Regions from separate parts of the Staphylococcus sp. HMSC071G07 genome, predicted to be linked through region 3. Evidence: riboswitches for the same ligand, from Rfam matches in the RefSeq annotation. Region 3 holds a riboswitch; each other region holds the start of a gene.
What was found. A riboswitch is a leader RNA that binds a small molecule or an ion and turns the genes downstream of it on or off. The one in region 3 is predicted to bind thiamine pyrophosphate.
Positions count from the first base shown of each region.

Region 1: it holds a riboswitch for thiamine pyrophosphate, as region 3 does, so the genes downstream of both, tenA (thiaminase II) here and HMPREF2802_RS05010 (ECF transporter S component) in region 3, are expected to answer to the same signal.
Region 2: it holds a riboswitch for thiamine pyrophosphate, as region 3 does, so the genes downstream of both, thiC (phosphomethylpyrimidine synthase ThiC) here and HMPREF2802_RS05010 (ECF transporter S component) in region 3, are expected to answer to the same signal.

Region 1 is NZ_KV804785.1:23,358-27,534, forward strand. Features, by position in the region: gene thiM (hydroxyethylthiazole kinase) at 1-790, opposite strand, end outside; gene thiD (bifunctional hydroxymethylpyrimidine kinase/phosphomethylpyrimidine kinase) at 783-1,604, opposite strand; gene tenA (thiaminase II) at 1,597-2,286, opposite strand; TPP riboswitch at 2,358-2,457, opposite strand; gene HMPREF2802_RS11025 (acyltransferase family protein) at 2,538-4,177, opposite strand, start outside.
Region 2 is NZ_KV804768.1:636,788-640,964, reverse strand. Features, by position in the region: gene thiC (phosphomethylpyrimidine synthase ThiC) at 28-1,764, opposite strand; TPP riboswitch at 2,115-2,217, opposite strand; gene HMPREF2802_RS07470 (amidohydrolase family protein) at 2,478-3,551, shown strand; gene HMPREF2802_RS11850 (DUF6440 family protein) at 3,647-3,811, opposite strand; gene HMPREF2802_RS07465 (hypothetical protein) at 4,107-4,177, opposite strand, start outside.
Region 3 is NZ_KV804768.1:142,280-146,456, forward strand. Features, by position in the region: gene auxA (lipoteichoic acid stability factor AuxA) at 1-909, opposite strand, end outside; gene graF (glycopeptide resistance-associated protein GraF) at 1,423-1,557, shown strand; TPP riboswitch at 1,801-1,905, shown strand; gene HMPREF2802_RS05010 (ECF transporter S component) at 2,025-2,609, shown strand; gene HMPREF2802_RS05015 (ABC transporter ATP-binding protein) at 2,622-4,031, shown strand; gene HMPREF2802_RS05020 (energy-coupling factor transporter transmembrane component T family protein) at 4,024-4,177, shown strand, end outside.

The sequences.
Region 1 (4,177 bases), on a different contig from region 3:
ATGACACCTCTGTCACTTGCTGACACTGTTCAAGATCTTTAATTGAGACATGAGATAAACGATCGATAAAGTGCATTTTAAAAGTACCTGGACCTGCACCATTCGCTAATGACTCCGCTTGTTCTGCCGCAATGTTGAATGCACTCACTGCCTCTATTAAACATTCCGCATCAGGGTGGCGATCACGTTGTAAGAAACTTGCGATGACCGCGCCGAGCAAGCAACCTGCACCTGTCACTTTCGCGAGTAATGGCGAACCATTCGCTAACTCGAAACAACGCCCCTCTTGAACCACTACATCTTTCTCACCTGTGATCAAAATCGCTGTGTGGAATTTGTCGTATGCTTTCTTAGCGATATCCACAGCATCTAAATCATCTGCGCTATCTGTTCCTTTCATCGTCGTGTCAGAATCAAGAAGCGTCAGAATTTCTGAAGCGTTTCCTTTAATGACTGTTGGACGAACCACTTTCAAGAATTTGCTGCAATAGGACTTACGAAACTTCGAAGCCCCTACTGCAACGGGATCAAAGACAATCGGACAGTCTTTCGATTGCGCGGTGTGAGCAATCGCTAACATGTCCTCACCGCGCGCTTGCGTTACTGTTCCAATGTTAATTAACAAAGCGCCTGCCACTTGAGCGAAAGCATCTGATTCTTCTGGCGCCTCACTCATAGCAGGACTCGCACCTATACTCAATAATCCATTTGCTGTAAAGTTCTTCACCACATCATTCGTGTAGCACACAGTTAATGGATTATTCTCTCGTAATTGATCTAACTTACTCATCATCTAAGCCTTCTTTCTTCATGTACGCGAAATGATTTACTGGGCCGCGTCCTTGCCCAATTTCTGGCGTATACTTAATGCTCAAGGCAATAAAGTCTTTCGCTTTCTTCACAGCTTCGTATATCGTACGCCCCTTTGCAAGTTCTGCAGCAATCACTGCTGAGAAAGTACAACCTGTGCCGTGTGTATGTTTCGTATTATAACGCGGTGATTCAAACGTGTAGACATCATCGCGAGTGAATAAATAGTCTTTCGCATGCGTACGACTTGTCGCATGTCCACCTTTGATTACGACACCCTTACTGCCAATTTCATCTATAAAGATGTGTCCCGCTTTGTAGACATCATCTTCAGATTCAATCTTCATCCCCACGATTTCTTCCGCTTCAGGTAAGTTCGGTGTCGCTACATCTGCGAGTGGTAGTAAAATGTTCTGTAAATTGCCTTTCGCTTGATCATCCATTAATGAGTCGCCACTTTTAGCCAACATCACAGGATCAATCACGTAAGGAATATCAGGATAACGCTCTAAATATTGACGAATTAATTTCATCATATCTTCTGACGCAATCATCCCTGTCTTGATTGCATGTGGAAGCTCATCGTCAAAAACGCTATCTAACTGTTCTTGAAGCCAGTCCAGCTCGAGGTTATGAATATGTTGAACCCCCATTGTGTTCTGAGCGACGATACTCGTAATCGCCGCCATTCCGTATACGCTACAAGAATGGAAAGATTTCAAATCTGCCATGACTCCTGCGCCGCCTGTAGGATCTGTACCTGCTATCGTTAAAGCAATCTTAGGCTTATTCATGCGTTTGACCTCCATAGTTCCACGCTTCTTGGTTGTAAGACATACCGAAGAAATTGCGTTCGTGAATTGTACTTTGTAAGAAACTTTCTTTCACTTCTTGACGTTCTTTGTCATCCATATCGGCAGTTAATTGATCCATTAATTTATCCATCACATCGACTAAGTCATCCATTTCTGTACTGTAGAACTCAAACCATTTCGCTAATACAGAATCACGATTGAGTGCATTGTCATTAAGCGCTCTCTTCGCAATGACTTGATAAACGTATGGACATGGTGCCATCGCTGCTATCGTATGGGCTGCGTTCTCTTTCGCATAAGCATTGTAATACATATGTTTGATGTAGTGATCGCCGCTCGGTGGCCAAACCTTTTCAGTCACAATCTCTTCGTAAGGTTTGTTCACGTAATCCGCTAAGATTTCATGCGCTTCAACTTCGCCATCCACGATAAATTGAATCTGTTCAACGAGGAATTTCACTTCGTCGAGACTTGGCACTTTAGGTATGAGTAATGCATAGATATTCGCAAACTCACGTAAGTAAGATGCGTCAGCTTTGAGATAGAAATAAACCGCTTCATTAGGCAATTTGCCGTGTAACATATCTTGGATAAAAGGATCGTTGTAAATGTCCTCGATAATAGGTTGTGATGCTTCTTTCAATTCTTCGGAAAACTTCATCATTATGCCTCCTAATAAAAAACTACATTCCAACGTAGGAATGTAGTTTTAGACAGAAACATATTGATATTAAGGCTAAAATACTACTTTCCTACGTTGGTACTAACCAATTCAGGTTATAAGGGTCTGACATACCGTCATCTCAGCTTACTAGCTCCCCTAGTAGTTTAATGATTTATTTGATTTAAACATAACAGATTTAGCCTTGTGGTGCAAAAGAATGCGTTGCAATTTCAATATGAACTATTATCTTATTGTTGTTCTTGTTTATGCACTTCAGTCAATTTGTCGATAATCGCTTGAGCTAAAGCTTGACTACCATCATATGCGAAATATTCCGTATGGTTCGCAGATTTCGCATACCAGTCGACCACATGTACATTTTTATACCGTTTCTCAGCGGCGTGAATCTCGCTGTTTACATGGTTCTGATAATCTCTAGGCACACGTGTGGTCACTAGATAAATATTCGCATCTTTCAAAGTGCCGATGAGCTCATCGAGTTGTTCTTTCGTAAAGTCGCCGTTCGTACCGAGTTCAAGAACAACGTCTTGTTTCGGTGAATTATAGTTACTATACGAACCTTGGACGAGTGGTTTCGCTTCAATGAGTTGACGCCCTACTTTACCGTCGATCACTGCTTTCGGTACTTTATCTTGGAAGACTTGACCGATATCCACCATTACGGAATCACCAATTAACAATGGTTCAATCTTCTTCAAATCGAGTTTCTTCGTATCTTTATTAATCTTCGGACCTGTCGTTGGTTGATGTTGATGCAGCTTTTTCTTGTTACTGCTAAATGATGTTTGTTTCTTCTCGTGGTGTTTAGAAGCAAGTGAGTCGAAACGTCCAGTATAGAGTAAGGCAATCGAAGCTACGAAGACGAGTAAAATAAGCCCACGTCCGAAGCGTTTGATTTTAATTGGATTAATAGAGAAAGCCTTCCAACCTTTGCGGCGAATCGGATTCTCTATACAATGATAAGATAGTTCTGTCATCGCTAACATGAGCGCGATATCAATCATATAGGCATACCATGGGATTTGTCCGGCTACAAAATGCTTGTGCGTAAATACGATGACTAGGAAATGCCACAAGTAGAGGCTGTAAGACCTTTTACCAATATAGACAAAGAGTGGATTACCCATCACTTTCGCAAAGTTACCTGAAGGATGCACTGCACTCGCAATGACCAACAACGTGAGTAGTGAAATCGCGTAGAATCCGCCGTGATAAAGCCAACTACTCTCATATTTTACCACGACGAAGAGCACGAGCAGAACCACTGTGCTGACTAAACCTATGATATCAATGCTCGACTTTAGACCTTTGGAAATATCTTTCTTGAGACTAAAAGGCGGCCATAAAAAAGCTAAAAGCGAACCTAATAGCAACGTTTGAAGACGCGTATCCGTACCGAAGTAAACGCGCGAAATATCGTGATGAAGATGGAACAATATCGCCATCGTCAACATCGACACTAAAGAGATAATGAAGAGCATTGACATGACGAGTTTCTTATTATTCAACTTTAACAATAAATAAAGAATGATTGGATAGAAAACATAATATTGTTCTTCAATCGCTAAGGACCATAAATGCTTAAACGGCGCTATCTTGAACTGATCAAAGTAATCTAAATGTTGGAAGATATACCACCAGTTCGACACGTAGAACAACGCAGCTAAGACATCTTTCTTCGTTTCAGTGATAATACTCGGTTCAAATATCAATATATAAATGAGCGTAATCACGATAAGGAAGAATAGTGCAGGTATCAACCTCTTAAAGCGTCGTAACCAGAATTGTCCAAGATTAATACCTTGATTGAGATAATACTCTGAGACGAGCAACGAGGTAATCAGATATCCCGATATGACGAAGAACG
Region 2 (4,177 bases), 490 kb from region 3:
ACTACTTTAACGCACTCTATACACAAATTAATGATAAATCTTACTTCCTTGTTCTTTAAACTCTTCGGCCTTTTCCTTCATACCTTCTAACTTCTCTTGATGTTCTTCTCTAATATTATGTGAAATCTTCATTGAACAGAATTTAGGTCCACACATACTGCAGAAGTGTGCCACTTTAGCAGCTTCAGCAGGTAAAGTTTGGTCGTGGTATTCTCTAGCTTTTTCAGGATCTAATGAAAGATTAAATTGGTCGATCCATCTGAACTCAAAGCGCGCTTTACTAATCGCATGGTCGCGCTCTTCAGCATTTTTAAGCCCCTTAGCTAAATCAGCCGCATGTGCCGCAATCTTGTAGGTAACAACACCTTCACGCACATCGTCTTTATTCGGCAAACCGAGGTGCTCTTTCGGCGTCACGTAGCATAACATCGCAGTACCATGGCTCGCGATGTTCGCAGCACCAATCGCTGAAGTGATGTGGTCATACGCTGGAGCGATATCTGTCGTTAGCGGGCCTAAAGTGTAGAACGGCGCCTCTTTACAGTAGAAGTCTGCTAAATCTTGGTTCTCCTTAATCTTATGCATTGGAATGTGACCTGGACCTTCAATCATCACTTGCACACCATGGTCCCAAGCGATATCTGTCAGTTCACCTAATGTCTTAAGCTCCGCAATTTGACTCTCGTCATTCGCGTCATAAATCGAACCTGGTCTCAAGCCATCTCCTAGGGACACTGCGATATCGTATTGAGCGAGGATGTCGCATATTTCACTAAAATGCTCGTATAAGAAGCTTTCTTCGTGATGCGCTAAACACCATTGCGCCATGATTGAACCACCACGAGAGACAATACCTGTGAGACGATCGACTGTCATCGGTACGTATTGCAGGCGGACACCCGCGTGGATAGTAAAGTAATCTACGCCTTGTTCAGCTTGTTCGATGAGCGTGTCGCGATAGACTTCCCATGTTAAATCTTCAGCGACACCATCGACTTTTTCTAATGCCTGATAGATAGGTACAGTGCCTACTGGGACAGGTGAGTTGCGTAAAAGATATTCGCGCGTCGCATGAATATTCTTACCTGTAGAAAGATCCATGATCGTATCAGCGCCCCAGTGAATCGCCCACACTAATTTCTCAATCTCTGCTTCGATAGATGAAGAGACAGCAGAGTTTCCGATATTCGCATTAATCTTCACTTGGAAGTTCTTACCGATAATCATCGGTTCAGATTCAGGGTGATTGACGTTATTTGGGATGATTGCACGTCCACGAGCGATTTCTTCACGAACGAACTCCGGTTCGACGTCTTCACGGCAAGCGATAAACTTCATTTCTTTCGTGATGATGCCTTGTTGGGCATAGTACATTTGAGTAACAGGTTTGTCGCTACTAGACTTTCTAGGGTCATACTCAAATGGATGTTCAACTAACTTCTTATGTCCTGCTTTTTTAAAGCCGTTATCAATCGACTGTACACGGCGACCGGTATACGTTTGCGTATCTTGTCGATCTTCAATCCATTGTTCACGCGTCTTAGGGATACCTTTGAAGACGTCGACTTCGTAATCTTTAGAGTGATAAGGTCCTGCAGTATCGTAGACATAGAGTGGTTCATTTGTGCGCGTTTCATTCTCAAAGACTGTTTCTGAGAGGTTTATTTTTCTAAAAGGCACCTTGATATCGCTATCCATACCTTGTCTAAATACGCGTTCACTCGCGGGAAATGCTTTCTGAAGTTCAATATTTTCTTGTTTCATGAAATTAAAGTCCTCCTCCATTAAATTGCGCTAGGAGGGCTTAAGTGGAGAGGTTCAAGAGAAGCGGTTAAGAGAAATCAACTGATAGGCAGGTGAATTGTGGCAGTTAAGAATATAATCAATTTGATTTCTATAATTAAGTAGTAAATATTAAAAAAGCACATCCTTAAGAAGGAATGCGCAAAGAACGACATATAGAGACGTCTCGTGTGTAAGCCATTATCTATTCTGCAAGTGCTTAATAATGATAAATCTCGCACTAATCACGCGTTATCCATATGAAATCCCACGTGGATTGACTTACAAAACGATAGAGTAGAGCAACTAAGCCCTTGTATATTCACTACTCTTCGTACGTTCATTTGCTTCCCTACGCTAGTATTATCTAGTTCAGGTCCAAAGGGTTGAGGAATCCTCCTCTTTCAGCACTTTAAAGCACCCCTAGCAATGTAATATGAAATTACATTTATATCATAGCAATAATTAACAGAAGTTACAAACTTATATTGAATGAATAACTTTACATACTTTTGTAAGTAGCTTTATAAAAAGTAAAAACAATAATACATTAACTTATGAGCGTCTCTTAGAAACATATATTTTCTTCTGATTTAATCTGTATTTTATATTGGAGAGTAAGTGCGTTTACTATTGTTCAAGTAGTAAAATATAATAGTAGAAACTAATACATTATCCCGAAAGAAGGTTTTACCATGTCTCCACAAATAGTAGATATTCATCATCATATTATCCCTCAAATTTATAAACATGCATTGAAGAAGATTGGCGTAACGACAGCAGGTGGTTATCCTATTAAAGATTGGGAGCCTGAAGATAGTCTACGAATGATGGACGAGTTAGGTATTGATGTCGGTGTGACTTCAATTTCAGAGCCAGCGACACTTCCTTTTAAGAAAAAGAAAGCAGCGAAAGTCGCACGTCAAGTCAATGAATACCAAGCTGAACTCAAGGCGAAGTATCCTGGGCGTTTCAAAAGTTTCGCTTTACTCCCTATGCCGCATGTCAAAGAGTCTATCGCGGAAGTGAAATATGCGCTTGAAGAATTAAATTTAGATGGCGTTGGTTTATTGTCTAACTATGGCGATGCGTATTTAGGTGATGATCAGTTCGATTCAGTGATGGCTGAGATTAACCGTCATCAAGGTATCGTCTTTGTACATCCAAGTTCAACGTCAGATAAAGTTGCGAAACCGCAATATGTCTTTGCAGATTTCCTCGAAGAATTTACGTTTAATACGACACGCGCAGCAACGAACCTTGTACTCAGTGGCACGATGGAACGTTATGATCAGTTGAAGTTTATTCTCGCGCATGCAGGTGGAACGTTACCGTATCTGAAATGGCGTATTCATGAGGCGTTAGAGACACAACGCTATATTATGGAAGATCCGAAATCGCGTTTACAGCCGATGATGGGGAGTAAGAAGAAAGATTTAGTGAAGACGGTTATCAAACACCCTGTGAAATATGCGAAGATGTTTAAGCAGTATAAACATGGTCTTGATGACTGGAATACGTTAAACTCAACCGTTTCGGAATACTTTAGTCGATTCTATTACGATACAGCGCTTTCGACAGGGGATGCGACCTTTGCAAGCTTAAAAGAAACGACAGATGTGTCACATGTGCTCTTCGGTTCAGATGCGCATTATGCGCCAGATTCTTGGATAGATAAAATGCAGCAAGATATAAGTCGTACAAATTACTTCACTGAAGAAGAAAAAGAAAGTATATTTAACCGAAATAGCAAACAACTATTCTCATAAAAAAGAAGCTGGATTCCGTTAGTGTTCCCCATGTTAAACGACGTATATTTATACTTAAATCTAACGATAGGGGTAAACGAAATCCAGCTCTTAAATTATTCAGGGTATCGGTCTGATTTACTAATGTTCCCATTCTCATCAAGTAGAGGAGTGAGACCACCACCTGTTGAAACCCAACTTGCTAAATACTGATTTCCAGTCACTTTGTCGGTTAGTATATAAGTTCTAACATTCTTATCACTCGAAGCTTTCTCCGTCACGAAACGGTCTTCATCTTTATCCTTACCAAAAATAGTATTACCTCACTTTCTAAATAATGATTCATACTTTCCATATTGCCTTTCGTCATTCTTTTTATAATCAAAGCATGTAGTATTATTAATACCAGACTAAAGTATGCTAGTAAATGGTGATAGCCAACTAGAGCTACTATAAATATAAGAATTGTTATAAGTGATAAAACATTGCGTCGCGGCCCGCAAATTCGCCTAACCCCCGTATACATATAGAAAAACTGCGCTCTTATTACAGCGCAGTTTTAACAATCACAAATCCTTATTCAATATGGTCTCTATCATCCTCGTGCGTAAAGTTCTTCTTATAATTAACGTAGACTTTAAACAGTT
Region 3 (4,177 bases):
TTTCGGTTTGCGCATCCATTTCGGTACATCATCTTCCTGAATATCGATGCGTTGTTTCCATTTATCAACGAATTGATCTTTCTTGTTACGCATTTTTTCAATATCCATACTACGACGTGTCTTATGAGTAATCTCCGTCGTTTTATCTTGTAAGTGTTTAATACGTTCTTTCGTTTGGTTCGTCATTGACTCTTTGTTCGTCCGTGATAATTCTGGTTCTTCTTCACCTAACTCTTGCTTAGTTAACGGAAGAGAGCGACGTAAGAACAAGAAGTTCCAAATCGCCATTTGACCGAGTAACCACATCACTAAGAAGAAAGCATTCACACTCAAGATGTCAATCGGGATAATATCATTATTGTCTACACGGCCATATAGCACAACTTGCGTGATAAGGTAAGAAATACCATAGCTAAAGATAATCCATAAATAATGATATTTACGATGATTCGGATTTAAATCATCTTTATAAACGATATAACCAATGTGAATGATAAAAGGAATCACAAAGATAATCGCAAAGAAACTATAAACTTGCGTCATCAAGACGAGTGTAATGATAAAGAATAGTATTCCGATGACTAAGAAGAATACAGAAATATCATAGTCGTAAGAAGTTGTTCTGAACAACAGAATACCTATACCGATAACTAATAAACCGAACAGAATGATGATAATCGCACTGACGATTGGAAAGCTACCAATAAACGTACTCATTACTCGAATAATTTCTGCAAAGAATGCGTTAATAAAGTCCCATACATTATGTATGTTTAAGTTGATCTTATCTTTCCCATTAAGCATGTGAATGAAAGATAAATTAAGTAATATAATAACACCTATTAACAGTGCGACTGCACCGATAATATAGCTGTATATAATTTCGGCGTGTTTTTTAAGGAAAGACATTCATTTCACCTCAAAACAATTATATATGAACATATCCATGTTGTCTCTATATCGTACAAGAAATAGGTCTAGAGACCGAAATTTCTCACACTTTTCTCGCTTATGATTAAACATGAGCTACAATGTCTGTTTCAGTATGTAAAATCATTGAAACAAGTAACGATGGTGCTTTGTCACACCAATTTATAAATTTAAGTTCTTTTCTGTAAACAAGCTGAGTCGCGATTTGTATTCTCGATCCCTACTTTATCTGTAAAAGTAAATGAAGCGTTTATAGCACACAGCAATCGCATTTGAACTTGAGCTTACCTTTCATGTGTGCACACTAACGCTTTGTTCGAATGTGAGATAAGTATGTAAATTATAACGCACGCGACCTATCAACTCAACTTACTTCTTCTATTTCCATTTCGCCCAGTAAAGAAACAGATTTTACAACATTATTGTGTGTAAATTATTTAAAACGGGTATAATACTAATGGTAAGAATAATCAACAAAGGAGCCTGATTCCCATGACAAATGAAGATAAGAACAAACAAGCAGCTGAACAAGCAAAAGAACAAGAAGAGCAATTAAAGGATAAGAAAGAACAAGCTGAAGATAACGTTAAAGAAACAAAACAGAACGTCCAAGATTCTTTAGATTAATAGCCAAACATCGTTCGAATTCTACACATTTTATTCGTAAGATAAACACAAACCCTATAATTATTAGTCGCAAGGCACGCGTCACTCACACCTAATATCATGTGGCGCGTGCATTTTCACGTGCTTTTTAATGTAATTATACTACTCTATGACCCCACTAAACCGAACTTCTCTGACATATCTCAAGAAAGCCTTGACAATCGTTCTCAACCAGTCTACATTAGAATTAAATTACAAATCAATCTAACGCACTAGGGGTGTTATGTTATAACTGAGATGAGGTAGAACCTCAAACCCTTTGAACCTGATCTAGATGATACTAGCGTAGGAAAGTGAGCGATTACTATTATGTTAAGCTCTGCCTTTTATGACTCGGCAGAGTCTTCATCCAATGTTTATTTCTTTCTGTTTGTTTTTCGCGCAACTTCTAGATGAGGTTGTGCGTTTTTTATTGGGAGGAAATAGATATGACAAGAGCTTCAAGAGGTTTAAAGCTTTCCGACATACTCGTCACAGTCTTAATCGCAGTCGTCTTCGCGATTATTTATAACGTTTGGAATTTCGTATATGATTTTTCTAAAATATCTGGTTTACACGTAGAAGAAATCGTCTACGGCATGTGGTTTATGGCAGCGGTCGTTGCTTATCTCATCATTCCTAAACCTGGTATCGCAATTCTAGCTGAGTTTGCAGCAGGTGCTGGTGAAACCATCGTCATGGGCCGCTTCGATGTCCCTACGATGATTTACGGTTTACTCCAAGGTGTCGCTTGTGAGGTTATCTTCCTCATCTTCCGCTACAAATCACGTTCAGCTGCAGTAGCTATGCTTGCTGGATTAATGGCAGCGATTATTACCTTGCCACTCGACTTCGCGTATGGCTACCTCAATGAGTTGACAGGTTGGAACTTAACACTGTACATCGTCTTCAGATTAATCGGTGGTCTGTTAGTCGCAGGTTTACTGTCTTACTACATCGTCAAGGTGCTGGATCAGACCGGAGTAACCAAACTCTTCAGACCTGCATCTAAAAAAGATTACGATAACTTGTAAGGAGACGATACTGTGCTATCGACTAAAAATTTACGTCTGAAGTATCCGAATGGTGAACATAAGATCTTCGACGGTCTCAATTTAACAATTCATGACAAAGAGAAAGTACTCTTACTCGGTCCCTCTGGGGCGGGTAAGAGTACATTATTAAATGTGTTAAGTGGCATCGTTCCTGAATTAATTGAACTTCCGATGAAATATGACGACTTACATATTGATGAACATTGTGGCATGATTTTTCAAGATCCTGACACACAGTTCTGCATGCCGAAAGTGAAAGAAGAACTCGGCTTTATTCTTGAGAATCGACAAGTGCCACGTTCCGAAATGGACCAAGCGATTCAACGCGCTTTAGATTCAGTAGGTCTCAATGTTGATCCTGATCAATACGTAAACCAGCTCAGCGGCGGTATGAAACAGAAATTAGCGATTGCAGAAACGTTACTGCAACAAGCTGAGACCCTTTTCCTAGATGAGCCAACAGCTATGCTTGATACAGAAGCCACAGCTGAATTGTGGAGCAAGATCAAAGATTTCTGGGAAGACCAAACTGTCGTGATCGTGGAGCATAAGGTTGAACATATTTGGGAACACATCGACCGTGTCATTCTACTCAATTATAACGCCGAGATTATTGCTGATGACAAACCCGAAGCAATTCTCGCTCAACACGAGGAGCTACTGACCGAGTACGGGGTATGGCATCCAAATGCATGGGATTATGCGCCCAAAGCACAGGATACATCCTCCACCCCTACTGAGCCTGTCTTTCATTATCAAGATGGAGCTATTCGTCGCGGTAACAAGACGTTGATCGCTCTTGACGAATTTACCGTTTCCTTAGGTGAGTGGATCACGATTACAGGTAAAAATGGTACCGGCAAAACGACATTGCTCGAATCTATGATGCAGTTAATCAAATACGATGGCAAGATGATCTATGACGGACATTATTTAAAGAAAATCAAGGATGCAGCGCAACATATGTATCTCGTGTATCAAAATCCTGAACTACAGTTTATTACGCAATCCGTTTATGATGAAATCTTTATTCAATTTAGTCAAAAAGATAACAAGAAAGCACAACAACAAACGAAAGAGATGTTACGCTTACTCAATTTAGAACGTGTGCAGAACCAACATCCGTTCGAATTGTCTATGGGGCAAAAGCGTCGTCTGAGTGTGGCAACTGCGTTAAGTTCACCAGCAGATATCATCATGTTGGATGAGCCTACCTTTGGATTGGATAGCCATAATACTTTTAACTTGATCCAACTCTTCCAAGAACGTGTAGCACAAGGTCAGACGATTATCATGATTACACACGACCCAGAAATTATTGCACGCTATCCTTCTCGACAAATTCACGTCGAAGATCAGCAGTTACATGAAGTAAGAAAGACAGGTGATATGCATGTTTGAAGCGTGGAAAGTACGCAACACCTTTGTCCATGATGTCAATGTAATTACGAAGATTGTGATGGCGATACTCTTATTCGTCTTCGTCATCTTTATTCACCAATTCGATATCATGATTTATACAACGATACTGATGTTTCTGTTTCTAG